Regions from separate parts of the Peribacillus sp. P4_B1 genome, predicted to be linked through region 1. Evidence: a T-box and tRNA genes for the amino acid it is inferred to sense, from the RefSeq annotation. Region 1 holds a T-box; the other holds one or more tRNA genes.
What was found. The T-box of region 1 lies ahead of AC1DVK_RS02145 (valine--tRNA ligase). A T-box ahead of a tRNA ligase gene usually reads a tRNA of that ligase, here a tRNA-Val.
Positions count from the first base shown of each region.

Region 1 (8,390 bases):
AACGAGGAAGAGGAAGAGGAACCAATCTATTTAAGCGATCAGCATGGTGTCCCAGTTTTTGAGATTCCCGTTTCACCATATCCTGAAGAGGAGGAGTGGGAAACGGAAGTGCACAGACAGGAAGAAGTGAATTTTTCTATAAGTGATCAGCCTGATTCAGCAGAGGTACCTATGTCATCCATGGAAGAGGAGAAGCAGGAGGAAAATGTAAGCAGGCAGGAAACCATGGAGAAAGTCGAGACTCCTAGAAAGACTTTGATGGAAGAGGAAGCAGTGGAAGAGCCAAATCATGTAATCAATCATATAAGTGTCCCAGTTGAGAATAGCCCTGTTTCAAATTCCGAAAACGAGGATGTCATCCGGCAGGAAGAAGCTGAGGCTGCAGCGGGTCCTATCCTTAAGGAACATGCGAAGATGGAACATGAAGAGGAAGCAAATTCGTCGTCCATAAGCGATCTATTCAAAAAGAAGGAAAGACCAGCGCCGCCAGCTAAGGAAGTTAAAAATTTCAAAGGCAGGAAACAAGCCGTGGAGCGTGATGATAAGGAAACCGCTGAACATGATGAAAAGCAGCTTTCCATCATGGACTTATTCGGTCGGAAACAAGAAGAAGAGCTGGTAAGGATGAAGGTTTGTATTGTCCAGCAAGGGGAAACGCTTGATGACTTGGCTCAACGTTATGATGTTACGGTTCAATCCATACTTTTCAGTAATGAGTTGGAGTCGAACCAGAACGTCCATGAAGGGCAAGTCATCTATATACCGAAGGCGGTTGCGTATAAGAATTGACCAGGACAGAGAGCAGAGCATATGGTCTGCTCCTGTTTTTTAGAGCAGCCCGGATTTAATTACACCTTTTGGTGGCTAGAGGAATCGAATAATCGGATTGTTGAGCGTTTATAGAGAAAGTGAGTGAGTCTCGTGAGGGAAAACGAGAATCAGCAGCCTATTAATCGGGATCATGACACGGAGACCGTCTTGAAGGAATACGCCATGTATGTACAATATATTGAGGACTTCGGGCGGGTGAAAAAAGTATACAGTGATCGAGGTACATTTGCGTTGAAATCCATTGTACCGCATAACGGCATTGATTTTATCAGGAATGTTCAAAAACTGTACCATCGAGGCTATAACCGGATCGTTCCCATTTATCAAACGATGGATCAGCGTTACGCCGTCCTTCATAATGGACGTTTGTATTACCTGATGCCCTGGCTTAATAATGAAGGGGACGGGGAGCGTGATGAAAAGCATAAGCAAATGTTCAGGGAGCTTGCTCGGATGCATACGCTGTCCGTAAAGGAAATCCAGGTGGATATAGAAGAACGGGAAGCTCATTATGAGCGGACGCTTGATGCCTGGAATAACGAGAAGGACTTTATGGATGAGTATATTGTCAGCTGCGAAAAGAAGTGGTATATGTCTCCATTTGAAATGACGGTTTGTTCATTCTTCACTGATATTTCACAGGCACTGAAGTACTCGATCAAGAAATTTGAAACCTGGTATGAAAAAACGAAGGAAAGTGAAAAGGTTCGAACCGTGATCACGCACGGAAAGGTCTCTTTGAAGCATTTCGTTAGTGATGAACGGGGGTATGGCTACTTCATCAATTTTGAGAATTCGAATACGGCACCGCCTCATTTCGATTTACTGCCATTTCTCGTTAAATCGGCCAGGACCTATCCTGTCCAATGCGATGACTGCGTCGACTGGCTATATAACTATTTTCGTTATTTTCCTTTGAAAGAAGAAGAATTGCTGCTCATGCAAAGTTATATGGCTTTCCCTGGATCAGCATTGGAATTAGTGAAGGGTTATTCCGATGGCAGGAGCCATCGTTCAGAGCTTGATAATGTTACCCAACTGCAGAGGCAATTTTGGCTCCTGAAGAATGTAGAATATATGGTGATGAAAATCGAAGAAATCGAACAGAAGAAAAAGGCGGCTGCCGAGGCTGCCAAAGAAGAGCAATCACCCCCAAGCTAAATATACATGATTGGATCATCTCCAGTCATGTATATTTTTTTGCTGTGAGGGAATAATTAAATCCATTCGAAATATAAAGACAAGGCCAAGAAAATAAAGGCGACTAACAGGAGCATATCGAAGAAAGTAGGGAAAATCAGCGTACGTAATCCTTGGAATACGATAAAGGGAATGATGAACTGCTGGCAAACACCGCGGAATTTTTTCATCCAAGGCGGTAAAGTATAGGGAGTATATCTTCGCTTCATATTATTACCTTCCTTTTTAGGACTTCTTTTATTATATGGGTGGGTAGTGGGAAAGGTGAAAAAGCCGTCACATTAACTGTTCCTGGAGTATAAAATAAAGAAAATGGCCGGGCAGCGGGAGTGAATGCGTGAAATGAGACGCTTCCTGGGAAAGTAAGCGAAAAGATGATTGACTGGAGCCCCATATTTTTTGTACTATATACTATATGCATTCAATGATTTTACATATGAATATAATTCAATGCAAAGACCGGAAATAGTAAGATGAAATGCACTTTTCAGAGAGGAAACCAATTGGTGCGAGGTTTCCAGGCAGCAGCATCCGAAGTCGTCCGCGAGCAGTTTTCGTGAAAGATCTTAGTAGCGAAGGCCGGTGAAGAGCCGTTATCCGATTTGAGAGCCGAAAGAGATTTTTTTATTTTTCGGAAAAAAGGTGGCACCGCGAACAACTTCCTTCGTCCTTTTGTGATGATGGAAGTTTTTTTTATGCCCAAAAAGGAGGAAATGATATGGAAGAGAACCAAATTTCGATGCCAACTAAATATGATCCGCAGACGATAGAGAAAGGCCGCTATAAATGGTGGCTTAATGGGAAGTTTTTCGAAGCGACGGGTGACGATAAAAAGGAACCATATACGATTGTCATCCCGCCCCCTAATGTAACCGGTAAGCTGCATCTTGGCCATGCTTGGGATACGACACTTCAAGATATATTGACACGCATGAAAAGGATGCAAGGCTATGATGTATTATGGTTGCCTGGCATGGACCATGCCGGTATCGCCACTCAAGCAAAGGTTGAACAAAAGCTTCGCTCGGAAGGCGTAAGCCGTTATGACCTTGGACGTGAAAAGTTCGTTGAAGAGACATGGAAATGGAAAGAGGAATATGCGAGCCATATCCGTGAACAATGGTCAAAGTTGGGTCTTGGGCTTGATTATACCCGTGAACGCTTCACTCTTGATGAGGGGCTTTCAAAAGCAGTACGCGAAGTTTTCGTCTCTCTTTATAACAAGGACTTGATTTACCGGGGCGAATACATCATCAACTGGGATCCATCAACGAAAACGGCGTTATCCGATATCGAGGTTATTTATAAAGATGTGCAGGGTGCATTTTACCATATGAAATATCCGTTGGTTGACGGGTCAGGTGAAATTGAAATAGCCACAACACGTCCAGAAACGATGCTAGGCGATACTGCGGTTGCTGTACACCCTGAAGATGATCGTTATAAACACCTGATCGGCAAAATGGTTCGCTTGCCAATTACAGGCCGGGAAATCCCAATTGTCGGTGATGATTATGTCGATATGGAATTCGGTTCAGGCGCGGTTAAAATTACTCCGGCCCATGACCCGAATGACTTCGAAATTGGGAACCGTCACAATTTGGAGCGCATCCTTGTCATGCATGAAGACGGTTCGATGAATGAAAAGGCTGGTAAGTACGAAGGTATGGATCGCTTCGAATGCCGTAAGCAAATCGTCAAAGACCTTCAGGAAGAAGGGGTGCTCTTCAAAATCGAAGATCACCTTCACTCAGTCGGCCATTCAGAGAGAAGCGGTGCTGTTGTTGAACCATATCTTTCGACTCAATGGTTCGTAAAAATGCAGCCACTGGCTGATGCATCCGTTGAACTTCAAAAAGGGTCCGATGAGGAAAAGGTTCATTTCGTACCAGATCGTTTCGAAAAAACGTACCTCCACTGGATGGAAAATATCCGAGACTGGTGCATTTCCCGTCAGCTTTGGTGGGGTCACCGCATTCCAGCGTGGTACCATAAAGAAACAGGTGAAGTGTATGTTGGCCACGAAGAACCTGCGGATGCTGAAAACTGGGAACAGGATACAGATGTTCTGGATACATGGTTCAGCTCGGCATTATGGCCATTTTCGACTATGGGCTGGCCTGATAAGGACAGTATCGATTTCAAACGATACTATCCAAACGGAGCACTTGTAACAGGCTATGATATCATTTTCTTCTGGGTATCGCGGATGATTTTCCAAGCACTTGAGTTCACAGGTGAGCGTCCATTTGAAAATGTACTGATCCACGGTCTGGTTCGTGACGAACAGGGTCGCAAGATGAGTAAATCGCTTGGCAATGGTGTGGATCCGATGGATGTCATCGATCAATACGGTGCCGATTCCCTGCGTTACTTCTTATCTACAGGCAGCTCACCAGGACAGGACCTTCGTTATAGTACGGAAAAAGTGGAAGCGGTTTGGAACTTCTCGAATAAGATTTGGAACGCATCCCGTTTTGCTTTGATGAACATGAATGGCATGACTTATGACGAAATCGATTTAAGCGGTGAGAAGTCTGTAGCCGATAAATGGATTTTGACGCGCTTGAATGAAACGATTTCAAACGTGACGAGACTTGCGGACCGTTATGAGTTCGGTGAAGTGGGCCGTGTGCTTTATAACTTCATTTGGGATGACTTCTGTGACTGGTATATTGAAATGGCGAAGCTTCCGTTATATGGCGAAAATGAAGCAGCGAAGATAACGACCCGCTCGATCTTGGCTTATGTACTGGATAACACGATGAGATTATTACACCCGTTCATGCCATTCATTACCGAAGAAATCTGGCAGAACCTTCCTCACCAAGGTGAGTCGATCACTGTTGCCGCTTGGCCGGAAGTTAATGAAGGATTGACAGATACAGCTGCAGCCGAGGAAATGAAGCTGCTTGTTGAAATCATCCGCTCCGTCCGTAACATCCGTGCTGAGGTGAACACACCGTTAAGCAAAAAAATCAATTTGATTTTAAAAGCTAAAGATGAGTCCATCTTAGAAACGTTACAGAAAAACAGCAGCTATATCGAGCGTTTCTGTAATCCTGAACAATTGACGATCGGAATCGAGGTCGAAGAACCTGCTCAAGCCATGACAGCTGTCGTAACTGGTGTAGAACTGATCCTTCCGCTTACAGGACTGATCAATATCGACGAAGAAGTGAAACGTCTTGAAAAAGAACTCGACAAACTTAATAAAGAAGTTGAACGCGTACAGAAAAAATTAGGCAACGAGGGCTTCGTTAAAAAGGCGCCGGCAAGCGTCATTGAAGAAGAACGTGCCAAAGAAAAAGACTATAGCGAAAAACGCGACTCTGTGATCCACAGGATCAGCGAACTGAAACAACTGTAAAACAAAAGGATGAACCAGCTATATGCCGGTTCATCCTTTTGTATTTAACGCAATTGATGCCATTCCCAGAATCAAATGTTCCGTTGGGAGGATATTCTTTCTTTTATGAATAGGAGGTAATCCCGTACGATATTCATGTCGCTTAGTGCACTTAATGTCCGGCTGCCGACGACATCCTCGATTTCGTTGAGCATGAGGCTGCCATCTTCGGCAAATATGAAATCGATTCCGACCAGGCCAAAATCAAATGCCTCGATTACTCTTTCTACAAGGGTTAAATCGGATGCGGTCAGCTCATATAACGAAGCCGATCCCCCTAGCGTGTAATTTGCCTTGAAACTTGAAGCGGATTCCCTAAGTACAGCTGCCTTCACTTTTTTACCAACTACAAAGACACGGATATCCCTGCCGAATAAACCAGGTTTTTGGACAATCCAATTTCCGTCATTCAGTTCGGCCAAATCATCGGCATGCTCGATTAAATAAACTTGTTTCCCGCCGCGGCCGCCTGTTTCTTTAGCGATGAAAGGGAACTCCATATCCTCGGCATTCGGCCTTCCGTTGCAGTAAACGGTATCGGCCATTGGTATCCCCAGCGAGGACAAATATTGATGCGTCTTTGCTTTGTCATTCGCGATTTCGGATACGGATGAGGAGTTAAAGCAGGCAATCCCCAGTTGCTCCAGTTGCCTAGTAAAAAAAGGATCGATGGTCCGGACGATAGCAAAGTCAGGCAATGAAATTGGCTTCATCTCATGTTCCACGTACAATTCGTTGAAACGGTGGCCGATCCTAAGGTCCTCCCGATGGAGAAAGTGTAAATCAAGATCAAGCTGACTGGCTTCGCCAAGCATCCAATCTATGTATCCTTTATTATTTATGGCATCCTCACGGTTATAAATCAACCAACCCGCTTGTTTTTTCATCAGATGCACTTCCTTTTCCTAATTTGTTCAAGATATAATCGAACATGCTATCAGCGATGTTGATGCCTGTACATTCATAAATATTCAGTAAATGAGAATTCGAATTCACTTCGCACAAAAGCGGTCCCTCTTCACCGAACAGCAAATCGACGCCGGCGAAGTCGGCACCTAGAATCTCCGCACATTTGATGGCAAGTTGTGCTTCTTCCGTGGTGGGTGTATAGGGGGCAGCCTGACCCCCAGCAGTCATATTAGCTCGGAAGTCGTGCTCGGAATGGCGTTGCATCGCTGCTATGACTCGATTGCCGACGACATTAACACGAATATCCCGTCCCTTACTGTGTTCGACGAATTCCTGAATGATAAATGGTTTGTGGCCAAGATTACGGATTGTCTTAAATAACTCATCCTCTGTTTGGATCAAATATACTTGTTCCCCAAAAGAACCGTATGCTTCCTTAACGATAAGTGGATACCCAAGTTCAATGCCGATTTGTTTAAAGGCATCCATATTGACCCTTTCGATACCTTCGTACGTAAAGGGGGGAAACAAGGTTTTCGGCATCGGTATGCCATGCCCGGCCAATGCTTGATGTGTTTTTGCTTTACTGTCACAAATATCGATAGCTGTACTGCCGTTATATACGGGGATGCCGAGCAATTCCAAATGGCGAGCCAAATGAATGTCTTTATCCATGAACAGAACAAAATCAGGCAGCTTATCAAAGGCTCCTTTAATTAGAGGCACTCCTTTTTCAATTATGGGTATCAGATCTGAATTACGGATAAGGGTTGCCATGATTTCTTTCCTTTCAGCCGCCTCCTTAATGAACAAAGCTAAATTGGAAAACTTATCATGCTGTAAATAGCCGTTAACGACGATCCAACAGTGAAGATCTGAAGGTTTCATTTTAAAACACTACCTTTCATCTAGGTTAATCGTTCATATATTGATAAAATAATATTAACGCATAAGAGCGGTATAAAGAAAGAGGAGGCTCAACGATAATGGTAACAACCATGAAGGAAATCAATCATTTTTTTGAACGGCGCCAAGTTCAATTGGGTATGAATTTTGGCTTATCAAGGATGGAAACATTATTAACTAACTTAGGTGACCCACATAAGGCGCTTAAGTATATTCACATTGCAGGATCAAACGGGAAAGGATCTACCTTGCAATATATGAAAGAAATCCTTCTAGCTGAAGGGGTACGTGTCGCTTCCTTCACTTCACCTTATTTAATACGGTTGAATGAACAGCTGAAGATAAATGCGGACGAAATCAGTGATAAGGATTTTATCGCCACATTCCGGGAGCTGCAGCCGTTCATCCAAGAGATGGACAGTAAGGGGAATGGACCTACTCAGTTTGAAATATTGACTGCAATGGCATTTTCTTATTTCAGCAAAAAGGAAGTGGATTTGGTTTTAATGGAAACCGGACTGGGAGGCAGGCTCGATACAACGAATGTCATCCAGCCGTTTCTTTCGATCATTACCTCGATTTCTTTGGAACATACGAATATCCTGGGTAACACACTTGGGGAAATTGCTTCAGAGAAGGCGGGCATCATTAAAAGCGGGGCACCGATCATCAGCGGAGTCACCGCTTGGGAACCAGCAAAAGTAATCGAAGAAAAAGCGTCTTCAGTAGGCGTGCCTTATTACCAATTAGGTAAAGACTTTCATGTAGGCAATGTAAAGCAAAGTGAATGTGGGCAAAGTTTCTCCTTTTCGCTTGGAGACAGGTCCATCGAAAATGTGGAAATGCAGATGTTAGGCCGTCATCAAATGGAAAATGCGGCGCTGGCCATTGCTGCTGTCCTATTAGGAATGGAAAATATCGATGAAAAAAGCATCCTTAAAGGAATAGGGGAAGCGAAATGGGATGGACGTTTTGAAAAAATATCGGATGAGCCGTTGGTGATCATTGATGGTGCACATAATCCGGCCGGCATCGACGTATTGATGGAAACGCTAAAAGTGCATTACCCTGAATATAAGTACCGGTTCATATTCAGCTCATTCAAAGATAAAAATTATTCCCAGATGCTTCGTGG
Region 1 is NZ_JBFUHM010000002.1:133,503-141,892, forward strand. Features, by position in the region: gene spoVID (stage VI sporulation protein D) at 1-789, shown strand, start outside; gene ysxE (spore coat protein YsxE) at 913-1,992, shown strand; gene AC1DVK_RS02140 (hypothetical protein) at 2,049-2,240, opposite strand; T-box leader at 2,478-2,706, shown strand; gene AC1DVK_RS02145 (valine--tRNA ligase) at 2,750-5,401, shown strand; gene AC1DVK_RS02150 (ATP-grasp domain-containing protein) at 5,473-6,327, opposite strand; gene AC1DVK_RS02155 (ATP-grasp domain-containing protein) at 6,296-7,237, opposite strand; gene AC1DVK_RS02160 (bifunctional folylpolyglutamate synthase/dihydrofolate synthase) at 7,336-8,390, shown strand, end outside.

Region 2 (24,057 bases), on a different contig from region 1:
TCCGTTACCTTGCTGTTCTCGCTGGCCACTAGAACGGCACCGCCATTAACAGCGCCAGAGATCAGATGGTATTCAGGGTTTTTCACGTAAAAGTTAAGCAATGGACCAGGTCCAACCGTTCCGACATCAATAGCGTTTGTAGCCATTGCTTCCATGAATAATCCGCCATTGGCCACTGTTTTGGTTTCAATCTTAACATCTTTACCGAACTCTTCTTCAAAAAAGCCTTTTTCAAGTGCAATGATCGTTGCACTGTGAGTTAAATTAGGAAAATATCCAATTTTCACAGTTTGTTTACCAGAGCCTTTTTCCTCTTCTTTACTGGTGGATTGTGTGCATCCGCTTACTATTCCGATTAACAATACGGACATAATAAGGGCAAAAAATGATTTTTTCAGCATATTTCCCTCTCCTTTTACACTATAATCTTATTAATCTACCGTTGGTTTACTCCCCATTTCAGTTGAACATTACGCTCTAGGCGTGAGAAGACAACATTATCCACGATTGTTCCAATGATTGCGATAATGATCATTACGGAGATGACCAAATCCATTTGTCCAAGTGATCTGCCCATTTCCAGCAACTGTCCAAGACCGCCGCCACCGCCAAGTAATTCACCTGCCATCAATGCACGCCAAGAAAATGCCCATGCAATTCGCAGCCCGGATATAATTTGTGGAACAGATGCTGGTAAAATTACGGTACGCAGAAAATGAAAACCGGTTGATCCATATGTTTTGGCAACACGTTGATACAGCTGGGGCACATTCCGGAATCCACTTGTTGCATTAACTGTCATCGTCCAAGTTGCGCCGATCGTGACGATAAAGAGAATTGAAAAATCATTCAATCCAAACCAAATTATTGCCAAAGGGAACCAAACGATACTCGGGATGGATTGTAAAGCAGTCACTACGAATCCAAGCGTATCCTCAACCAGTTTAAAGCGCCAAATGAAATATCCTAAGATTAGACCTATTATAATGGCAATCGTGAAGCCGATTAGGATACGGCCAAGGCTTTTTCCGATGGCTTCGGTTATTTGTCCGCTTACTAGTCCATTAAACAGAGTTTCCAACACTTGAGTCAGGCTGGGAAACATGAAGTCCGGAAGACTGGAAAGTCTAGATGTGACTTCCCATATCCCCGCTATCATCGCGATGAATATGATTCGTCTTAAAGCTGTAATCATTCCCCATTTCCTCCTTCAGCACTTTTTCAATTTCCTCCTGCAAGATCGATAGAACCCTTTGTTCAGTATGCAAAGTTACACTATCCGGCATAACTCCATCTTTCATGGAAGGGACGGAAATCGTCTCTTTAATTTTCCCGGGACGGGTTGCAAAGACGATAATTTTTTCGGAAAGCTGAACAGCCTCACGAATATTATGGGTAACGAAAAAAATGGTCACTTTAGTTTTTCTCCAGATTTCGAGCAGCTCTTTATGCAAGACCATCCTCGTTTGCTCATCAAGAGCAGAAAATGGTTCATCCATCAACAGGATATCAGGTTCCATCACCAGCGCTCTTGCGATGGCTACCCTCTGTTTCATCCCCCCCGAGAGTTGATGTGGATAGGAGTCAACATATCTGCTGAGGTGAACCATTTTTAAAATGTCCAATGCTTTGGCTTTAGCCTCTTCTTTGGGAATCTTCTTTAACTTCAATCCGTATGTAACATTTTCAAGAACCGTCAACCAAGGAAATAACCCAGCCTCTTGAAACACTACAACCCGCTCCGGACCTGGCTTCATCACCTTTTTTCCAGCTACACGTATTTCACCTTTATCAGCCTTATCAAGGCCGGCAATTAGATAAAGGAGTGTCGATTTGCCACATCCTGAAGGTCCGACGATCGAAACGAAGCTTCCTTTCTCGACCTCTATATTAATCTCATCGAGCACCTTTATGCTTTCTTTCTTTTCATTCGAAAAACTTTTTTCAATGCCATCTATTGTTAAATACATAAAGTCACCCCACTTTTATATCGCACCGATTAACTAAACATTATTTCTTAATAATGATTAATCCAATGGTTTTTGTCAACAATAAAAATGCAAAAATTCTAATTTATCGGTATCTTTCTATTAAACTGTCAATGTATTGATAAATATTCCAATTTTACATAAAGGTTCATATAAACAAATTCCATTCAACAAATAAAAAACCTGAGCCCTTTTCAAGGGTTCAGGCTGATTTTTCAGTATCCAGTTTCATGCCTTCATTTCAGTTATGTTAACCGAGGTCACCGCTCCATTCAGTAACTTAAAAAATCCTGCTTCCATACAATTTATCCTTCATCTTTTGCGTCCTTTCATGCAGTGGCTTTTTCAATATGATGCCAAAGCTGAGCGTGATTATTAAATAGAGGAATAAGATGAATATATCCTTGCCAGCGACACTCCAGGTTATCCCTCCAACTGATTCACGAAGTAAACCAACGGCATAGGTAAACGGCAGGAAGGGGTTGATATGTTGGAAAAATGGCGGTGTTACTTGAATGGGGAAGGTGCCTCCCGAGCCTGATATTTGAAGCACCATCAGAACTACGCTTATTCCCTTCCCAACATTCCCCAGAACCGATACGAAGGTGTAGACCATTAAAGTAAATACTGTACTTATCAAGACGGAAAACATGACGTACTCGAATTTATCTACTGCATATACATCAATCAGAAAAAGGTTACCGATGGATACGGCTAATGCCTGCATCAATCCAATGATGAAGAATATAAGGTACCTGCCAATATAAATTTGATATGGACTGTAACCCTTTTGTGTGACGCTCACGCTAAGCATGGAAATCAATATTGTCCCACCCACCCAGAGGGAAAGTGCCGTGAAGAAGGGGGACATGGCAGATCCATAGTTCGGAATGGGAAATAAACTGTGTTTATTGAGCAATACTGGCTCCGAGAAAAAGTCACTTTCCTGTTCAATATCATTCTTTAGGAAATCAATCACTTCTTCCATATTATAAGATTTATCGATTTCTCTCATTTTAGAAGCCAGAGCCTTGATTTTTCCCTCGATCTCCGGAAATTTATCCTGTAACTTATCGATATCTCCCGTACGAGTTACTAACGTTCGATTCGTCTCATTCAACAATGTCTTCACTTCAGGAAGAGCTTGGCTTCCCTCCTCAAGCATACGCTGGGCATTCTGTAATATAGTATCCGTTTCAGCCCAAATTTCATTGAATTTTGGTCCTGTCTCCTTTGAAAAGGTATCCTGGAAGCTTCCCAAGACTTCATCATTATTTTCACCAAGATTTCTAAGTGAGTCGAAGGAATGGTCATTCAGTGCTTGAAGTTGATCCGAAGCATTATCCCGTAAACCATCCACTAGATTTATTTCTGGCTGAAGGCGGTTTTTTTCACTAAATTGATTGACGCTCACCAATAAGTTATACATACTGTCCAAAAGATATAACTCTTTATTTATCCTCGTTCTCCCTTGTTCAACTAGCTGATTCCCCTCATTACCGGACAAATCCTGATCCGCTAACCTATTTGCAAGCACTAAAATCGATTCATTATCACTCCTGATGCTCGCAATATCATTTTTCAAGAGTGGATGGATTTCGGCAAATGCCTGCTTGGTTGAGTCTACATAATTGGAAACACCTGACACCAATTTGTCTTTTTGTGATGTTAAACCTTCTATTGAATCTAGACCATCATTGACCATTTTAATGATTTCTTCTGCTCTTTTCACATGTGTTTGTACGATTTTCAGATTTTGTTCAAGCTCCGGAAGTTCTCCCTCTAATAAATACACCATATTCTTCATTTTCTGAATTGTCGGCAACTCATTTTGCAAGGTGATTCCCAGTTCATTAAAGATTGCAAGAATACTCCCGCTAGCTGATTTGATAAAGCTTTTGCTCACATTTCCCACAATGCTGTTGGCCCCCGCTGCCGTAATTTTAGGAGCAATGGAATTGATTTTTTCATTCACATAATAATCAATCTCCGCTTTAATAGGGTCATCGGTCATGATTGTCGCAATATGCTCCGAAAAATTCTCTGGAATGATGATGGATGCGTAATAATCCCCCTTTTCCACTTTTGCTAACGCCTCTTTTTGAGTTGTGAATCTCCAGCCCAAATCTTTGTTTCCCTTTAACCCCTCTATAACTTCCTTGCCTATATTTACGGCTTCGCCATTTAACTCCGCACCTTTATCATTATTTGAAACACCGACAAGGATTCCTTCCGTATTTGCATATGGGTCCCATGATGCAACAATATTAAACCACGCATAAATGGATGGGATGAACATAAGAAACACAACAACGATACAAATAAAGAAATTTTTATAAATGCATTTTAAATCGTCAATGAATATCTCCCGAATATTACTCAAAACATACCCCCGTGCAAAAAGTATTTTGATACTATTATTCGAAAAATGTTCTAAATCAATACTAAGTAAACATATCCATGGATTTTCGACACCAAATAAAAAGAAGCAAGTAACGATATGCTACTTGCTTCCTATTTCACCTATTTTGAATGCCTGATTTATAAGGAAGTACGTTTCATAATTATGTTGATTTTTGAAACACACAGTGATGATACTGATTCAGGAATGCATATTGAAACAGTGAACGATATAAAAAAATGTAAGGCCGAAAACTATAGGGTCCCTTTTATTGAAAAGGGACATGTAAACTGGTATACCTCATTTTTAATAGTTGATCAAATTAATTACAAAAAAATCCAATTAGTTTCCCTACCTATTTTTGACTTATGCCTTCGTTCAGGAAGAAAACCAATCCTTATTAAAGAATCGCTCCCTTTATGGAATATTTAAAATATGGCCACGACCCTAAAAAACTTAATTCTTCTTCAACTTTCGCACCCAAATTACAGAATAATGGGCTTGCTGTAAGAACATACTATGACAAACGAACTGTCGGGATTTTTAAAAGGGAGAAATAGTCATGCCAGGATCTGTTGAAATCATCTTTCGAACCTTTACAGCTTTTATTTTATTATGGGTATTTGTCCATCTGCTCGGTAAACAGACGATTGCCCAAAGGACCTATCACCTTTATATCGCTTCAATTACGATGGGGACAATTGCAGGCAATCTAGCATTCAATATTAAAATTAAATTCTTGTATTTTATCCTTGCAATGATTATTATGGGTGCCGTCGTTTTTATACTGAATCTTGTAGCGGTTCGAAATCCGCGCTTCGGAAAATGGATTGCTGGAGAACCTGTTGCCTTAATTCAGAAAGGACAGATTCTTGAGGAGTCCATGCAGCGAATGGGGTATTCACTGGATTCTCTTAAACAGGCTTTGCGGGGCAAGGATATCTTCCATTTTGATGAAGTGGAGTGTGCCATATTAGAGATAAATGGCTCCCTTTCTGTATTAAAAAAAACAAAATACCAAAATACCACCAAACAGGATTTGGCTATACGGTCCTCAGCTGGAACTATACCGATAGAGATGGTCTATGATGGGAAGATCCTATACGAAAACTTATCCAAACAAACCTACGATGACGAATGGTTAATGGCTGAACTTAGAAAAAGAAACCTTTCTGTTATTGACATCTCTTATGCTGTCGTAGGGACAAAAGGAAATTTGTCTATTGACTTGTTTAAGGATCAATCAAGGGAATGATCTTTAGCATTTCAGTAAGTATCATAATCAGTATTAAAAATAAATTCGGGTATGGAAAGAAAAAGTGGTTTTTCCAGAAGGAAAAACCACTTTTTCACCGTACTATGGATTTAACCCTTTTCAATCACGTTTATCAATTCTCTTAAATAATCCGGCAGATCAGGTGGACGTCTGCTTGACACAAGGTTTCCATCTACGACGACGGGCTCATCTATCCAAGTTGCCCCTGCGTTTTCCATATCATCTTTAATGCCAGGTGTACTCGTTACATTCTTCCCCTGTAAAATTTTCGCGGATATCAACACCCAACCAGCGTGACAAATTTGCCCAATGGTTTTTTTATTTTCTTCCATGCTTTGAAGGAGCGATAACACTTCAGGAAACCGGCGAATTTTGTCGGGTGCCCAACCGCCCGGTACAAGAATGGCATCATATTCTCTAGCATTGATACTGCCATACTCATAATCAGAAATGGCTGGTACACCATATTTTCCAATGTATGTTTCATTCGCCCTTTCACCAGCGAGGTGAACAATCGCCCCTTCTTCTTTTAAACGTAAAATCGGATACCAGAGCTCTAAATCTTCAAAATCATGGTGCACAAGACAGATTATTTTCTTTCCTGCTAATCTCATGAAAATCTCTCCTTCTTTCGTACTTTCCGCTTTACCATTCTTCCCTATTACTTCCCTTTTTCTACTGCCTGTACACTTAACATACAATTACCGATGCATCAACATCCGGCCTAAAAATCAACCTTTACCAAGTACAAACCAGCTGCCTCCGCCATACGACCCGTTTGGATTCTTTCTTTTGACTCTAAAATACTTGGTATATTTTCAGCATCTATTTCACCCAACCCAACTTCTATCAACGTCCCGACAATCTTTCTAACCATATTATAAAGAAATCCATCGCCTCGCACTGCAATTTCGATAAAACCGGCATTTTCTTCTATATCAATGGAATATATTTCACGCACCATGGACTTTTTCTTAGACTTTGCATTTGAAAAAGCAGTGAAATCATGTTCACCTATAAAATGTTGACATGCATTTTTCATTCTTGTGATATTCAGCTTTTCCTCTACATGCATACTGTACTTTCGCATGAAAGGATTTGTATATTGCTCGTTCCAGATCTTATACAAATAGGTTTTATCCTTAGCATTATAACGGGCATGAAAACGTTCAGGAACTAGCCTAACCTCGACAATGCTGATATCCCGTGGTAAATATCTATTCAAATAATTCATGATTTCAACTTCAGTCAGATTTTCACCGATCTTAAAATTGGCTATTTGGGCAAGGGCATGTACACCGGCATCCGTTCTGCTGCATCCGATGATTTCAATTTTTTCCCCTACCATTTCCGTTAATACATTTTCAATTTTCCCTTGAATCGTATCATCACTATTACCGAGTCGTTGCCAGCCTCTATAACGCCCGCCATCATATTGAATGGTCAATTTATAATTGTTCATTGCTTCCTCCTTATATTATTCCTGTATAGTCATCTAAACAGAAAATTCTTGATAAATTACAAGCCCACATACAACCCCTGCTTTATGAGAAAAGATGGTTTCTTCTTAGAAACACATCAAATTGTTAAGTTTTTATTTTTGTAATGTATTTTTGTACATCCAAAAATTATTCCTTAGAAGTTTCACTGCCCCCTGCCGTTCGAGTTAAATTAAAGAATTCTTACTTTTTTGGGAGAGGAGAGAAGGAAAAGATAGAAAAAGGATAGACATGAAAAAGATCCCCACGAAATTAGAGTTAGCATCGGGACCCTGTATGATTGGGTTACACTTTTAAAACTGATTTGACACACACTCCACATATGGAAAATGTATGTGTGATTCATGGGTTATTTCTTTTTATAAAGCTGTATCCCTTTCTATTCTCCTACTAAAGTGAGATGTCCCAAACGAAACCTGAAAATGGGAAGCTCTATGCCGTTCCATAGTAAATCCTAGCCAAAGTCAAATGTACTTCTGCATAGTCTACCAAAGAGGCTAACGTCATGCAACGAACGAGTCATTCAAAAGTTTTTGCGTCTTTATTCCTTAGAGATGACTACCTGAGTATAGTAATGCTTAACAACTTTCAAATTATATGTCCAGCATACTCGATACTGTAATAGAAATGCCCTTTGGAAAATCCATACTGCAATACAAGGAAAAGAAACTGATGTTAGCAGTAACATCTTAACATTTACAAATTCATTTTCTTCACAGTAAACCTAGCATAATTGAATGTTACTTAAGTGCTTTCTCTTCATGAAATTCTTGAATTCGAAATTTAAAAGCAAAAAAACCACCTCACATATTTTAGCGTGAAGTGGTTTTTAGGCATTCTATGGTGTTTACCTTGAACCCATCATACAGTCGTTGATTTAAAATAAAAAACGGCAAGAACATTGCTTAGCAATGCTTTCGCCGTTCGGATGACCTGTGAGGGATTCGAACCCACGACCCCTTCCCTGTCAAGGAAGTGCTCTCCCACTGAGCTAACAAGTCGTATGTAATAACTGATTAGTAAAATACTTAAGCACATAATTTATTATATGTTTTTTTGTTAAAAAGTCAACGCATTATATTAAAAAAGTTTTATTTTCATCTTATTTTTTATTGCCTATCCGCAAAACAAGAACTGGCGTTCCCTTTTCACTTGCATAAGAAACGTACGTTCGCATATAATGATTGCAAGTAAGTCAGCAAAGGAGTGACAAGGAATGAAATATATACTTCGAAAACATATGGAAGAAAACGCTCCATTAGAGATAATTTATCTCTCCGAACAAGGAAAGATTACGCAGCGGAAAATCCAGGTGCTTGAAATTTATCCAGGCAATTTTCACGCATTCTGTTTTCTAAGGCAGACAAAACGGACATTTAAAATGGACAATATCCTTTCTGCCCGCCTCATTAAGGCCAGGTTTGATAGGTCGGGATGAAAATTGGTCGACAAGATTCAACCGATCAACTCTTCTTCTTCCTGAATGTCCTTTTCCTGTTCAGTTAACGATTCTTCTTCATCTCTCAGACGATGAGCTAACCTTGAGGCGGCACTCGCGGCAATACTTGCAACGATATCATCCAGGAAGGTATGCACGATTCCTTCTTGCTTCTTATCGAGTTCGTGAATGACGCCTATTTTATTTTTATCCAAATGGCCAAAGGTCGTTACAGCAATGCTTCCGTAACCGAGTACTGCACCAAAGGCAATCGTTTCATCCACTCCGAATAACCCTTCATCAGATTCAACAATCGATTGCAGGGGCTCTGATAGCTTTTTTTGCTCTGCCAGTCTATCCAGCTCCACACCGACTAAAATGGCATGTTGAATTTCCCTTTTTAACAGGACACGCTCGACGCTGTGGATGCATTCCTCCAGCTTAAGATCAGCTTTATACGGGAACTGCAATTCAAAAACGATTTTTGCAATTGCCTCCACACTTACACCACGCTCTATTAATGTTCGTTTAGCCGCCTTTGTTACTTCCCTGCTGTGTACTTGTACATCTGCCATTTTATTCGCCACCTCTTTTATTGTATTATTTTCCTATATGCTAGTATTATAGCACCTTATAATTTAAATTTTTAGAAAATATAATGAAAATATTCTATTCTAAATTCTTCTCACAGGAAAAAATCGCTAGGCTATGCTAAAATAGTCAAGTAAGTTGTTTTTCATTATTAATTATCATCGAGGTGCGGGAAAATGAGTTTACGCAAAGGCACAATTAAAGAGTACATGTTTAAAAGCGAAGCTTTAGCAGAAGAGTTGGAACTACTTGTTTACTTGCCTGCTAATTTTTCGCCACTGTATAAATATTCGCTTGTGATTGCTCAGGATGGCCGTGATTATTTTCAAATGGGCCGAATTGGTCGCGTAGCCGATGAACTATTAGGGAACGAAGAGATCGAGAATATCATCGTTGTCGGCATTCCCTATAAAGACCGCTTTGACCGCAGGAGCAAATATCATCCGGACGGGGAACAGCACATTGCATACATACGTTTTCTTGCCCATGAACTTGTCCCGTTTTTAGATGATGAATTTCCGACCTATCAAATGGGACATGGTCGAGCTTTGATAGGTGACTCTCTTGGTGGTACAGTTTCTTTATTGGCCGCACTAAAGTATCCCCATACATTCGGGAAATGCATCATGCAGTCGCCACTTGCCAATGAAGCAGTAATGGATGCTGTACGTAATTTTGAGGATCCGCATCTCCTCGAACTTTACCATGTGATCGGGACTGGGGAAACTGATGTTCCGACGACTGATGGCAACAGGTCAAACTTCATAGAACCCAACAGGGAATTGCATAAATTATTAAACCAAAAAGGATTTCCATGCTTCTATGAAGAATTTGAAGGTAATCATACCTGGAAATATTGGCAGGCAGATTTAAAAAGAGCACTATTGGAAATGTTCTAACTTACTCGTAATCATCTCTTTTGAGATGGTTTCAAGAAAAACATGTCCAACTATAATACAACAATAAAAAAATATCAGGAGGTTTTATTTATGAAATATGGTGTTGCAATTTTCCCTTCAAAAAAACTTCAAGATTTAGCTAACTCCTATCGAAAAAGGTATGATACGAAATATGCTTTCATTCCACCGCATTTAACGCTTAAACCAACATTCGAAGCGACGGATATGGAAATTTCGACGATCGCGGAACAATTAAAAGGCATTGCTCAAAAGTGCAGTCCTTTTACGATGAACGTAACGAAAGCGAAGTCCTTCCAACCCGTAAGCAATACTATTTATTTCAAAGTGGAATTATCCGAAGGGCTTCAAGAGCTGCATGATGCACTTAATAATGAGGAATTCATGAAAAGTGAAAATGAACATGCATTCGTCCCGCATATTACCATCGCTCAAGATTTATCCGATAATGAGCATTCTGATGTTTTAGGCCAATTAAGCATGCTTGACGTTAGCCATGAAGAAGAGGTGAAACGAGTTCACTTGCTGTATCAGCTTGAAGATGGGGCATGGACCGTTTATGAAACATTTAGATTAGGAGCTGAATGATTTCGTGTTTGTAAAAATTGCAGAGAACAGCCAAGAGCTTGAAAATGCTTATATGATTCGAAAAAAAGTATTCGTCCAAGAACAAAAAGTCCCTCTTGAAGAAGAGATCGATGAATATGAAGAAGAGTCTGCACATTTCGTTTTATATGATGATCAGGATCAGCCAATAGGTGCCGGGCGCTTCAGGGTCATCGACAACATTGGTAAAGTCCAGCGCATTTGTGTACTATCATCGGGCCGAAAGAATGGTGCCGGTGCCATGATCATGAACGCTATTGAGGAATACGCAAGCGAACGGGAAGTACCTCAATTAAAGCTTGATGCCCAGGTGCACGCGATTCCTTTTTATTCAAAGTTAGGATATGAGATCGTTTCCGACGAATTCATGGATGCTGGCATTCCTCATAAAACGATGACGAAGACCATTTTATGATATAAAAACGCTGTCCTTTCAGTTTTCTGATTGGACAGCGTTTTTTTGTTTGTTCATGATCTTAAATTATCGTTTTATAAAAAAACCATTTCTGTTCAATGGCAATCTCCGCAAAAATACATAGACTATATATAGAAAGCAAGAAGGAGGGAAAATTTTATGGGCAACAATGAATTTAACCTGGAGGAGTCTCAAAAAAGATTAATGGAACTGCTGGTTTCGAGGACTATGAGAAAACATGGTTTCAAAAAGGAAAAAGTCGATCTAACTGAAAAAGAAAGAAATAACCTTAGAGAAACCATTCGCTATTTACAAGAGCAATCGCAAAAAATCATAAACCAAGACAAGAACATCACGGAAAAAGATGTTAATCCAATTACAAATTCCATTCACAACAAATTCACGGATTCCAAAGATAAATGATTCACCATTTCACCTAATCAAACCCTACTTGCTGGGGAGAAATAAGTAACAGAGAACATAGCAGCACTTACATTTCATTCCTGAAGCTCCAGCTTCTTTTATCATTCATCCCCCCACACACTAATACTTTCACTAAGTATTAAAAAATAGACGAATTAACTGATTTATTCGTCCAACCCGATTAACCATCAAAGCATATTTTAATAGGGAATAAAACCTAAGGAGGAAAAAACAACATGAACCAAAATGTATATCGTAGCAACTGTAACACTCATGAAGACTCTGAAAGATCATGGTCAGCCCTAGATTCCGCTTCACACCACCCCCTGACAGGATTCTGCAATAACGAAGACGACTCGATCGAACAAGAGGCAAGACAAGACAATTCTCAGGTTCAACTTTCCGAAGAACTAATTTACATTAAAGATTCCTGTAATGTAAATATCACTTCAACAGATGTTAAAGCGGCTCTTTCTCTACAATCCGCTCTACAAGCAGCTATTGCGATCATCGTAAGCATTTCCGTTGCAGATAATGATAATGCTGATAGGATTACCCAAGAATTAATCCAATCTTCTAATGTTAAACAAATCACGCGCCAAAAAACAATTGTTGAAAACAGCCGTGATATCGACGTTGTAACAACTGATGCACAAATCGCTCTTAACATTCAACTTTTACTACAATTATTGTTAGCTCTAATCGTGGAAATTGACGTTCTCTAAGAGATCAACACAAAAAGGACACTTCACGTGTCCTCTTTTGTTTTTCTTTGCAAAACTAGACACTTTCGTTGAAATACCACCCTTTTGCTGTCATTTCAGCCGTAAATTCTTCACTAACCCACATGTCCATTTGATTTTTATTAGCACCTGCTCCATTCGTCCTTTCCCGATTATGATATTGAACTTGATTGAATCCTTCAAAGCTTCCCATTTCCTCTTCCAACACTTGATCAAAGCGGATCGGTTGAATGGGTTTCGTTCCTTTGACAATTCTTACTTTCTCTTCAGGTCCGACCGTCCGGTTGGCATATTGAATAAAATCAAATTGTGTAACAGGTGCTATGTATCCCATAGGAATCCCACCTTTATTTACATAGTTATGTTGTCATTTAAATACCCGTCTGGAATGAGATTTAAACACTATTTCCGCATTCTTTTTTCCTAATCTTCTGGTATGATGAGTATTGCCGATATTTTTAATAGATTAGAGGTATCCATTTATATGAATCAAGCAAAATCTGGCAATGAAATCGTACATTTACATACCGTTTCAGCTGGTGAGCTGCAGACACTTTTTGAAAAAGGAAAACGTGATCAGCTTTCTTGTATCATTTGTCATAAACCAGTGAAATTATTTATTGGAATCCATGAGACACCCTATTTTTATCATAGTGACCCATCGCAGGCTCACTGCGAAATGCCAAATTCAGAACCGATAAATGAGGACAGACCATTAGAATATATGGAACAGAATGGATTTAGGATTCCTACATCTCGAACCATTACAGAAACAAAAACCATTACGGAACCCTTCCTTAAGAGCCGGACCATAACTGGCAATCCGAAGTATTCAGATAAACCTTCTGCCCTGGAACAATCAGAGGAACCATACTTTCAGGAACTATCCTCATCCGGGGTTGTTCTAGATGCAGATCAACTCAAAGCGGTAATGACCATCGATGGACCAATTCTCGTCCTATCAGGAGCCGGCAGTGGGAAAACCCGGGTATTAACGGTACGTACTGCCTATATGCTCACAGTGAAGAAGATTGATCCAAAAAGTATCATGCTTGTAACATTCACGGCAAAATCTGCAAAGGAAATGCAGCAGCGTCTGCTCGGCTATCCCTATATGACGCCTTCCCTTGTTTCTCAAATAGTTAGCGGGACCTTTCATAGCATCTTTTATAAAATCCTGATTTTTCACGAACCATCCAAATGGCAGCGCGATTTCCTATTGAAGTGGGAATGGGAAAAAGAAAAGATATTGAAACAGGCTGGCAGGGAATTGGAACTTGATGATAAGGAATTTGCATATGATCAAGCTCTTCAACAAATTGGGCTTTGGAAAAATTCCTTGGCCTTTCCAGAAGATATTAAACCGACTGACGAGTGGGAGAAATCCTGTTTATTTTTATATAAGAAATATGAAGAATATAAACAGCAAACAGGAAAATATGATTTTGATGATATGCTTGTAGGCTGTTATGTATTTTTAAAAAACCACCCGGATTTTTTGAAGAAATATCAGCAAAGATTTAACTATTTTTTGGTTGATGAGTTTCAGGATATCAATAAAGTCCAATATGAATTGATAAAACTCCTCTCTGCTGAATCAAAAAATGTATGTGCGGTTGGGGATGATGATCAATCCATTTATTCTTTCCGCGGAAGCGATCCGAAGTATATTCTGAATTTCAATCATGATTTCCCTAGATCCCAAGTGGTAAAGCTGACCGAGAATTATCGCTCTTCTCATGAAATTGTCGCTACAGCGAACCGCTTGATCAAGCGCAACCAGAACCGGATGGAAAAAAAGATGACAGCACAGCATGATTCTGGTAATCCCCCTGTATTATTTTATCCTTATGATGAGGAATTGGAAGCAACGATGATCGTATCCGACATCCAAGAAAAAATATCCAAGGGAGCAAACCCTGGGGACTTTGCAGTTTTGTATAGGACACACACGATGTCCAGGGCCATTTTTGAACGGCTAGCCGCTTCAAACCTGCCATTTGTCATTGAAAAGGATGCAGATTCGTTTTATCAGCGCAGGGTCATTCGCGGCATGCTTGCCTTTATGCGCCTGAGTTTGTTTCCCCATGATAGCAAGGCAGCATCTGATGTCCTTTCCTCCTTATTTTTAAAGCAAAGTATATTACAGGAGTTAAAAGCAATGACAATACTGCAGGATTGTGATTTTATCGATGCATTTGCTTTTGTTAAGACAGGACATGCTTTTCAAGAACGAAAATTAAAAACGATTCCGGGACAGATTCGGTCTTTAAAAATTATGTCGCCACTCGTAGCGTTAGAGATCATCGAGAAAGATTTAGGATACCAGGAATATGTAAAAAAACGCGGTAATGATGCGAACCTAGAAAAAGGATCCGATGACATCCGCGACCTAAAGGTGGCGGCAAATCGTTTTCCAACCGTCGCCGCTTTCATTGAACATGTCGATCATATGACTGCGATGGTCCAAGAGATTAAACAGCTATCGAAACACTTTAAGGATGCCATACAGCTTACCACCATACATCGTTCCAAAGGGCTTGAATATCAAACCGTATATGTCCTTGCTGCTGTCGATGGCAGCATTCCTCATGATTTCGCACTTGAATCATACCGAAAAGGGGAGCTGGCCCCTCTTGAAGAAGAAAGACGTTTGCTCTATGTTGCAGCAACCCGGGCTAAAAAGGATCTTTACCTTTCCATTCTGCAAACTAGACGGGGACGGACCGCTTATCCATCACGTTTCTTGAAGCTTTGACCAAAAGTGAATAATATCTCTCTTTGAAATACGAAATGGGAAAGGCCTGTACTTTAGCAGGCCTCAGACTGTAGACAAACTCGATGAAAATCGAGTTTGTCTACAGTTTTTTTTTGAGGGTTTTAAAAATTCGAACGTTGATTAGAACGTAGGGCACTCGCTTTCCGCGGGCGGTCGGGGAGCCTCCTCGGCTTTCGCCTTTGGTGTCTCCCCTAGACGCGCTTTTCCCGCAGGAGTCTCGAACACCCGCTCCAATCAACTTTGTCTTGCCTTTTAGATGGAACACTTTTGCCTGGAGTCATTTTTGTTTTAAAATAAAAGTATTAAAACTTGAGGTGATGAGGATGCTTTCTAAACATGATTCTATTCAGCGAGATCAACTTGAAATGATTACTTTAGATCAACTGGTGCCACCGAACCATTTGGTTTGTAAAATGGAGGCTGCCATTGACTTCACTTTCATTTATGACTTGATGAAAGATATGTATTCAGAGGTAGGACGCCCAAGTATTGATCCAGTTATTTTAGTTAAACTGACTTTCATTCAATATACCTTCGGTATTCGTTCCATGCGTAAAACGATTGAAGAAGTTGAAACTAATATGGCTTAGGAATTTCAAAAGGGGTTCGGAATGTTAATTCCTAACCCCTTTTGTCGACAAACTGAGGCCTGCACTTTAAGGCCTTTTTTTCACTTTTTATTTATCATATTGGAAATGGTCCCGAAATCCAGTTTATTCCCTTCAGATACAATGGAATGGACGATCTTATCTTCCGTTTCCTTATTGACCGGCTTATTTGCTATTTTTGAAACGCGCTTGATGACGCTTCTAACTGTTGTTTCATCTTTGAAATTGGCTCCCTGTAGAGAGTTTGCCAACTCTAATACATCTTTCATATTTACGCCCGTTTTACCTTCTATGTTTTTAAAAAAGTTATTATCCATACCTAAGCCCCTCCCTTTTCTGTACCTATCCTATGTATTAACAGAAAAATGGTGCTAGGCCCTCACAAATAAAAATAAATGGAATAGGCTTCTTCTGCCTATTCCATTTACGTTAGCAGCAGAAAGAAGCCCCTACAATGATTAATAGGATAAACAAGACAACGATTATCGCGAAACTAGAACCGCCGTAACCATAGCCTCCGCCATAACCGCCTCCATAGCCATAACAGCTGTTGCCACAACCGTAGCCACCGAAACCAAACATACTAAATCACCTCGCTTTCGCTAAAGCTTACTGATAACATATGTAGGTCTGGACAAATATGTATAGGCCATGTCCTAGTCCAGGCTGCCTATTTCCGTTATTTTAACCTTTTGGTCTGAAAACTAACGCCCCGATAAATCCAAAGATGATAGCTGCAGAGATACCGGAACTCGTAATTTCAAACATACCTGTCAGTACGCCAACGAGACCGTGTTTTTCCGATTCCATCATTGCCCCGTTCACGAGCGAATTCCCAAACGAAACGATTGGTATGGTTGCTCCAGCACCGGCAAAGTCAACAAGCGGTTCGTATAATTCAAACCCGCCAAGAACAGCTCCTATTACAACGAACAGGCTTAACGTATGTGCTGGTGTCAGCTTGCCAACATCGAAAAGAAGCTGGCCGACTACACATATCAAGCCACCGATGACAAAGGCCCAAAAAAACATTGCTAACATCCAAATCTCTCCTTTTTCATGATTTCATCCCATATTCAATGGCTACCGCATGGGCAATGCACGGAATGGAATCTTTTTGCTGGACGGATAGCGGTGACAATAATGCTCCTGTTGCAACAAGCAGGATTCTTTTATATTTACCAGAAATCATTTCATTTAGTATATGGCCATATAAAACCACAGCCGAACATCCCGCACCACTCCCGCCTGCCAAAGCAGGCTGATCCTTTTTAAAAATCATCAATCCGCAATCTTTGAATTTTTCCTGATTGATATCGCAGCCCTTTTGTTTTAATAAGTCAATGGCTGTCCCTCTGCCTATTTTCCCCAAATCACCAGTAATGATGTAATCATAATCATCCGGGGTCAGACCAGTATCTTTGAAATGGGCAAGAATTGTATCGATAGCGGCCGGGGCCATCGCTCCCCCCATATTGAAGGGATCTTTCAATCCCATGTCAATGACCTTTCCGATGGTGGCCGAGACGATATGGGGAAATTCCCCTTGAATGCTTCCATTAGGAGCTACCAGTGCCACCCCTGCTCCTGTTATCGTCCATTGAGCTGTCGGAGGTTTTTGCCCTCCATATTCAGTTGGATAGCGAAATTGCTTTTCAACAGCTGCATTATGGCTCGAGGCGCCTGTCAACACATAGTTAGCCCCGCCATAATTGGTAATGAAGGCAGCTAGAGCGAGACCTTCCATTGAGGTGGAACAGGCACCAAACAAGCCGAAGTATGGAATGCCGTTGGTTCTGGCTGCAAAACTTGTGGGTGTAACCTGATTGATTAAATCACCCGCCAAGAAAAATTGTACCTGCTCCTTGTCAATCTTACCTTTCTCCAGTGCAAGCTCAACCGCTTTCTCCATCAAATGGCGGTGAGCCTTCTCATAAGAATCCTGTTCCATCCACAAATCATCGTATAGGATATCAAAATCACCGGCGATTTCTCCATTTGCCTCGAAGGGCCCACCTGTTACTCCAGTTTCCAAGATGACCGGTTTATTGGTGAACATCCATGTTTGTTTTCCCTTTAACATCGCTTAGCCCCCTATCATTTGATAAATCGTTTTTATCAACGCCACGACAAAGGCTGAAAATACTCCAAATAAAATAACCGATCCAGCCAATTTAAACATATTGGCTCCAACACCAAGGACAAATCCTTCAGTCCGATGTTCGATAGCCGCCGAAATGACTGCGTTACCGAACCCTGTAACAGGAACGGCACTTCCTGCCCCACCGAACTGTCCAATGCGGTCGTAAAACCCGAAGCCGGTCATTAGAAGAGCCAGAAATACCATGGTAGCAGTTGTTGGACTACCTGCTGTCTGTTCCGTAAAGTTAAAAAAGTAAATATAGAAGTAAGAAATGGCTTGTCCCACTATGCAGAAAATGCCACCTACTAAAAAGGCTTTCAAACAATTCTTCACTATCGGCCTTTTAATTTCATGCTTCCCTTGGAGCTCTTTATATGCATCCTGTTGTGGGGTAGTTTTCTCCTTGCCGCTCATAGTGCTGAACCTCCCTTTCTAAATTAATTCTTTTTGAAGTCCTTCAATCTCCTTGAACTTCCTTTTCGCCTTTTTCTCGGGAACATCTTTTTCCTTGAGTAACTCGTTCAATCTTACAGATTCCAAAAAGATTTTATAATCGCTCGAAACGATAAAACTATATTTGGGAAACTGCTTTTCAAGATTTCCAGTCACAGTTTTTTCAATTTTCTTCATATGAAAACGTTTTAAGTGCTTAACCTTATATGCGACGATAATCTTTTTGCCATTTTTCACGACGATCACATCATAGATGGCGTCTTCGTTAGCAACGGTTTCCTTGACCTTTGAGATCAGTCCCTTTTCATCCTTTTCATCCATCCCATTAATGATGTCCATCGGTTCAGGATTCGTACGTTTAATCAATGCTAAATTCTCTGTTTTTCTGTCACCCTGACTGCTGCAGGCAGTAAGCAAACACAAAACAAACATAACAAACAGCCATTTGCCCTTAAAATATCTTCCTTGTCTGAACATAGAATCACATCCTAATTTATCGTCCTATTATTATTTTCTTGTTTCACTGGTTTTTATGAATGGTAGGATTAGGAAATAAAAAAAACCTCTCCGAATTGGAAAGGTTTTTTTTTTTTACTTAATATCCTTTGTTTTTATTGTTACAGCCACAGTCCTTCTTGATTTTGACCGGCTGATCTTTTTTCATCGGTTTGGCATAAGCCCACGGACTCTGTTTCTTATTCAATTCATGACTCCTCCTTAATGTCTATAACTTACTATATGAGCGAAGAGACAAGTTGTTTCCAATCAAATGTCCATAATTCTGCTGATTATGACCTCAATTATCGCGCCCACTGCCGCTACTGCAAGGGTTAGAATCAGTACGTAGCCTATAAACCAATGTTGTATATAAAGGAGTACCAGTAAAAGGCTGACCCATACACCAACACACCAAAAACAGCTAAGCAGTTGCCCACCCCAGCCAAGCAGGCCCTTTTCTTTGGGCATTAAAAATATTTCCACATCTCCTTCTTCATCTTTTTCCTCTATCTCTTTAAAAAAGGGGCGGCGTATCGGTTCCATGATTTTATCGAATACGATCAAGCGTGTCAGCCTGAAAGAAGCCAAGCCTATTATTAGAAATAAGGTGAACTCATTTTCCGGGAGAATCATTCAATATTGCTCCTTCTTCTTGGATTCTCCAATTATTTTGGCATCAATAATATCCGGTAGACCTACGAAACGAATATGGTTCCCTCTTTTAATCTTCACTGATTCCCCCTTCATTCCCAACACCTGAAACTGAAGCGTTTCTCCGTTAATAACAGCCTCACATAATGGCTTTGGAAAACCTTGATGATTGGATAGTCGGGAAATGATGTCCCCGGAAGATTCCCTTTTCTCCACTTTCTTTCTTTTTTTCTTAACTGGCTTTTCGGTTTCCTGTTCTGATTGTTCAGGATTTTCCATGTGTTCAACTGGAGTTTGTTCTGGGACATATTGTTCGGTAATTTTCCTTATACCCGTAATCTCTGTTTCAATTTCCTTCATGACATCATAAACACCAAATTCGCGTTTGATCTTTTCGATTTTTTCTTCTTTATGCCCGTCTTCCTGAAGAACCGGCTCAACGTTTTCTTGCGGTGTTTCTTTTTTTGTTCGAAAATCACTTTGCATATTCCCTCGCAGATCGGAGATTTTTGCCTGATCTACATATAACAATGGTTTGGATTCCTTATCGCCATTATTCTCTGACATGAAAATCCTCCTTAATATTTCAGAATATCCACAGACTGCAGCTGTTTCATATGGTATTGAACAACCTTTTTCCCGAATTTATGCCTTATGAACAGACTGGATTCTTTCTTATGTTCCAATTTTCCAAACAGTGTGCGGTCATTGATGATGAATTTACAAACAGGCTTAGGTGCAAAGGCAGGGAGTCGGGACAATAGCTCCACCAATTCCTCGGCAGTATATGAAGTGCTGAATTTTTTTTCATCCAAATTCAAATTCGTATGTCTCTTCAGCATATTGTGTATGTTTTGTTTTCCAACAGCACAAGGCAGGTCAACTTTCTTCACGTCCATGATGCCCCTCCTTCTTTTTCACGAATAGGGTTGAAAGCAGGTTTATACTGATTCTCACAAACAGTTTAATATCTACTCTATGTATCATTTATATGAAATTCACCCTTTTTTATGCTGGAGTTGTTAAATAATGACGGTAACCAATTTTGGATATGTTGGGGATTAATGGAGAAAACTAAAGATAATGATATGTTAAAAGGAGTAAATGAAGATGAAAAAAAATGGAAAGATTTCAACCGTACAACTATCTTTAATCATGATGACGGCTGTCGGCTTGAAAAATCATGTAACGATCCTCCCGCACTTACTGCCAAGCGCAAAACGGGATGGATGGATTTCCGTTTTACTTGCTTTTGGATTGATAATGATTTGGTGTTTACTTTTATTTTACATCCATAAATCCACCGGTCAGACCAACATATTTGTATGGGTGGAAACGAATATTGGTAAAGCGCCAGGCAGAATGTTATCCATTGTCATAAGTATTTGTTTCGCTTCATTAGCTGCAGTTTCGTTGAAAGAGATGGTTGTATGGACAAAAGTATCCTACTTGCCCGTAACTCCACCGATTTTTGAAATAATCCTTTTTACGGGATTTTGCTTTTTCCTTGCCTCAACAAACATCCAAACGATTGCTATTACCAATACATTCGTATTATTTGCCGTAATCCTGTTTGGGTTTTTTGTGGCAATCGCAAATATTCAATTTAAAAATTATTCACTTTTGCAACCGATCCTTGAACATGGCTGGTCTCCTGTTTTCTCTGGGATGATCTATCCTTTGTCAGGGCTTATTGAGTTGATTGCCATACTTTTCATGCAACAAAAAGTTCATGGGAAAATAAAATATAAGGTATTTGCATTGAATACCATTATCCTTACTTGGCTTATCCTTGGGCCCCTTATTGGCTCCATTACCGAATTCGGTCCGCTTGAAGCTTCAAGACAAAAGTACCCTGCATTTGAGCAATGGGGATTGGTCACCTTGGGAAGGTTCATCGAACACCTTGACTTCTTATCCATTTATCAATGGTTAACCGGGGCATTCATACGAGTCTCCTTTTTACTGTTTTTATCGCTTGAAGTCCTATCGATAAAAAAACCGCTGAACAAAACGATATTGCTCATTGTCTATTCAGTGATGCTTATCGTTTCCAATTCATTCAGTTTCAGTGATGTCATATTATATTACATTATAAAAACAATTGTCTTGCCGGTTACATTCTGGTTCTTTTTAGCGTTTTCCATCCTTTTAAGTATTTTTGTTTTATTCAGTAATCGTAAAAAAAGGAGGTCCTCATCCGATGTTCAAAAAAACGAAAAAGCAACCGTCCAAACAGAATAGTAAAATTGAAAAATCAGAACATCTCATAATAAAAAGCGAAAACGATATAAAAGGAATTTTTCATAATTCAGAAGATGTATTCTTCCAAAGCAGTTTATATCGTGATGAGTCTCCGATTAAAATCACATTAATTGGATGTGACGGTCTTATCGATACTGAATTGTTAAATAATCTTGTATTTGAAAGGCTATCTTTATTTTTCGAAAAGCATCCAAGAGGAGCTTTAAAAATTGATGACATAAAGGACTCCCTTCATCTTCCTCACCTTGCCGATGTAAACACAAAGGAAGAGTTGTTCGCAGATATCTATTCTGGGAAATTATTGATTTACTTTGAAGGATACAACTATCTGGTGTCTACAAATATTGCTAATCGACCGCAGCGTACTCCCGAGGAAACAACTACAGAAGTAACGATAAAAGGGCCGAGAGATAATTTCATAGAAGATTTATCCATAAATGTCGCTTTAATACGAAAGCGAATGCGAACAAACTCCTTGAGTGTGAAATATTTCGAAGTGGGAAGGCGAACATTGACTAAAGTCGCCCTTTTATATATGGATGATATCTCTGAACCTGAAATGGTTCAAACTATCACTAAAAGTATTGAAGCAATTGATATAGATGGGATATATGGAGGAAATCAATTTATGGGGTTAATTGAAGGACAGCCCTCTCTTCTCTTTCCAAGGCATGACTACACCGGTAAACCGGATTTTGCCGTGCAATGCCTTTTAAAAGGCAGACTATTAATTCTGATTGATGGTGTAGCCTACACAATGATCACACCCACCAACCTATTTATTGTGTTAAAAGCATCTGAAGATCATGAGTATACGTCCATTTATGCTTCCTTCGAAAGGGCCCTTCGAATATTTGGCATTTTTATCGCTGCCCTTCTGCCAGGATTTTGGGTTGCATTAACCACCTTTCATCAGGATCAGCTCCCGCTGATTTTGTTGGCCACAGTTGTCGAATCAAGGAGGGGATTGCCATTACCAACCGCATTGGAAGCGATAACCATGGTGATCGTTTTTGAAGTGTTCAAAGAAGCAGGGATGCGTTTACCCACTTCAGTCGGACCGACATTAAGTGTATTGGGTGCTTTAATCATTGGGGATGCAGCCATTCGTTCCGGTTTGACAAGCCCTGCCATGCTTGTAGTGATTGCTGGTTCAGCTGTCGCTACTTACACACTCGTCAATCAATCCATCAATGGCGTCATCAGTTTAATAAGGCTCCTAGCCATTATTTCTGCTTCTTTTTTAGGACTTTTCGCATTTATACTGTTAGCACTGTTTCTTTGTGCATATGTAAGTAATATCCGAATATTGGGTGTTCCTTATATGGAAGTGACCGCCAACTTAAGCCTGTCCAATATCGTTAAAACTCTTTTTCAGATACCTCCCTCTTTGGATAAAAGACGCCCTCCCATCTTTTCTACAAAAGATCCGACGAGGAAAGGCGATGATGAACAAAAATGAAAAAGATCAAAAACATACTCATCCTATCGTGTTGTATTTCTATACTGTCAGGATGCTGGGATTCGAATGAACCTGAACGTCTCATTTATGCAAACGGTTTAGGAATCGATTACAAGAACGGGAAGGTCATTGTCTACCTTCAAATCATTAACATGAGAGGGTTAGCAAAATCCGAAGCAGGCGGTGACCCCAGTTCCTTTAGCTCAGCTGATGTTGGGAAGGCGTCCGGAAGCACATTGGACGAAGCCATATTTAATTTGTATCATACGGCTGACCGGCGTGTTTACTGGGGTCACATCTCTTTTGTGATTTTTTCGGAAGAAGCCATTAAAACGGGCGGCCTTAAGTATACCGCTGATTTTTTAGACCGCTACCGCGAAACACGCTACCGAATTTTCTTTTTCATGACTAAAGACTCAATTAAAGATGCGATGCTCATAAGTCCTATCGAAAATGTTTCCGTGGCTTTTTCAAAATTAAGTGACCCAGATGATAATTATAAACAAAGCTCTTTTATCCCGCCCATTAATTTAAGAGAGATAATTATTAATATTGATGAACCTGCTCATCAAGTGGCGATTCCACAACTTAAATTAACAGAACAATGGAACAGTCAGGAAAAAAAGAAGAAGGATTTATTAATGGAAACAGTCGCTATCATCTCAGAGAATAAAATCAAAGCAATTCTCCCAAAGAAGATGTTGAATGGCGGAAGATGGTTCAATAAAGATTTTGTTCGGGACAACCTAACCATTTTCCCAGAAACGAAAAATGACGTATTTGTTGTCATTTATGATAAAAAAAATAAAATTACACCATTTGTGGATAAAAACGGAAAAGTGCGTTTTGACATTAAGATGAAAGTTAAAGCTAGTGTTGAAATGTTGATAAAAGGGGCAAC
Region 2 is NZ_JBFUHM010000006.1:104,199-128,255, forward strand. Features, by position in the region: gene AC1DVK_RS05215 (aliphatic sulfonate ABC transporter substrate-binding protein) at 1-401, opposite strand, end outside; gene AC1DVK_RS05220 (ABC transporter permease) at 437-1,195, opposite strand; gene AC1DVK_RS05225 (ABC transporter ATP-binding protein) at 1,128-1,970, opposite strand; gene AC1DVK_RS05230 (YhgE/Pip family protein) at 2,269-4,371, opposite strand; gene AC1DVK_RS05235 (YetF domain-containing protein) at 4,952-5,644, shown strand; gene AC1DVK_RS05240 (type 1 glutamine amidotransferase domain-containing protein) at 5,755-6,279, opposite strand; gene truA (tRNA pseudouridine(38-40) synthase TruA) at 6,390-7,127, opposite strand; tRNA gene AC1DVK_RS05250 (tRNA-Val) at 8,094-8,165, opposite strand; gene AC1DVK_RS05255 (hypothetical protein) at 8,381-8,602, shown strand; gene AC1DVK_RS05260 (phosphatidylglycerophosphatase A family protein) at 8,620-9,177, opposite strand; gene AC1DVK_RS05265 (alpha/beta hydrolase) at 9,370-10,092, shown strand; gene AC1DVK_RS05270 (YjcG family protein) at 10,183-10,698, shown strand; gene AC1DVK_RS05275 (GNAT family N-acetyltransferase) at 10,703-11,131, shown strand; gene AC1DVK_RS05280 (hypothetical protein) at 11,291-11,554, shown strand; gene AC1DVK_RS05285 (spore coat protein) at 11,791-12,279, shown strand; gene AC1DVK_RS05290 (hypothetical protein) at 12,335-12,631, opposite strand; gene AC1DVK_RS05295 (ATP-dependent helicase) at 12,782-15,055, shown strand; partial or broken gene AC1DVK_RS05300 (transposase) at 15,400-15,663, shown strand; gene spoVIF (sporulation-specific transcription regulator SpoVIF) at 15,747-16,001, opposite strand; gene AC1DVK_RS05310 (YjcZ family sporulation protein) at 16,114-16,266, opposite strand; gene spoVAE (stage V sporulation protein AE) at 16,369-16,725, opposite strand; gene spoVAD (stage V sporulation protein AD) at 16,742-17,767, opposite strand; gene spoVAC (stage V sporulation protein AC) at 17,771-18,241, opposite strand; gene AC1DVK_RS05330 (sporulation protein) at 18,260-18,757, opposite strand; gene AC1DVK_RS05335 (DUF1360 domain-containing protein) at 19,046-19,411, opposite strand; gene AC1DVK_RS05340 (hypothetical protein) at 19,412-19,996, opposite strand; gene AC1DVK_RS05345 (hypothetical protein) at 20,008-20,328, opposite strand; gene AC1DVK_RS05350 (GerAB/ArcD/ProY family transporter) at 20,540-21,673, shown strand; gene AC1DVK_RS05355 (spore germination protein) at 21,633-23,156, shown strand; gene AC1DVK_RS05360 (Ger(x)C family spore germination protein) at 23,153-24,057, shown strand, end outside.
Region 2: it encodes a tRNA-Val, which carries the amino acid that the T-box ahead of AC1DVK_RS02145 (valine--tRNA ligase) is inferred to sense. The anticodon was not compared.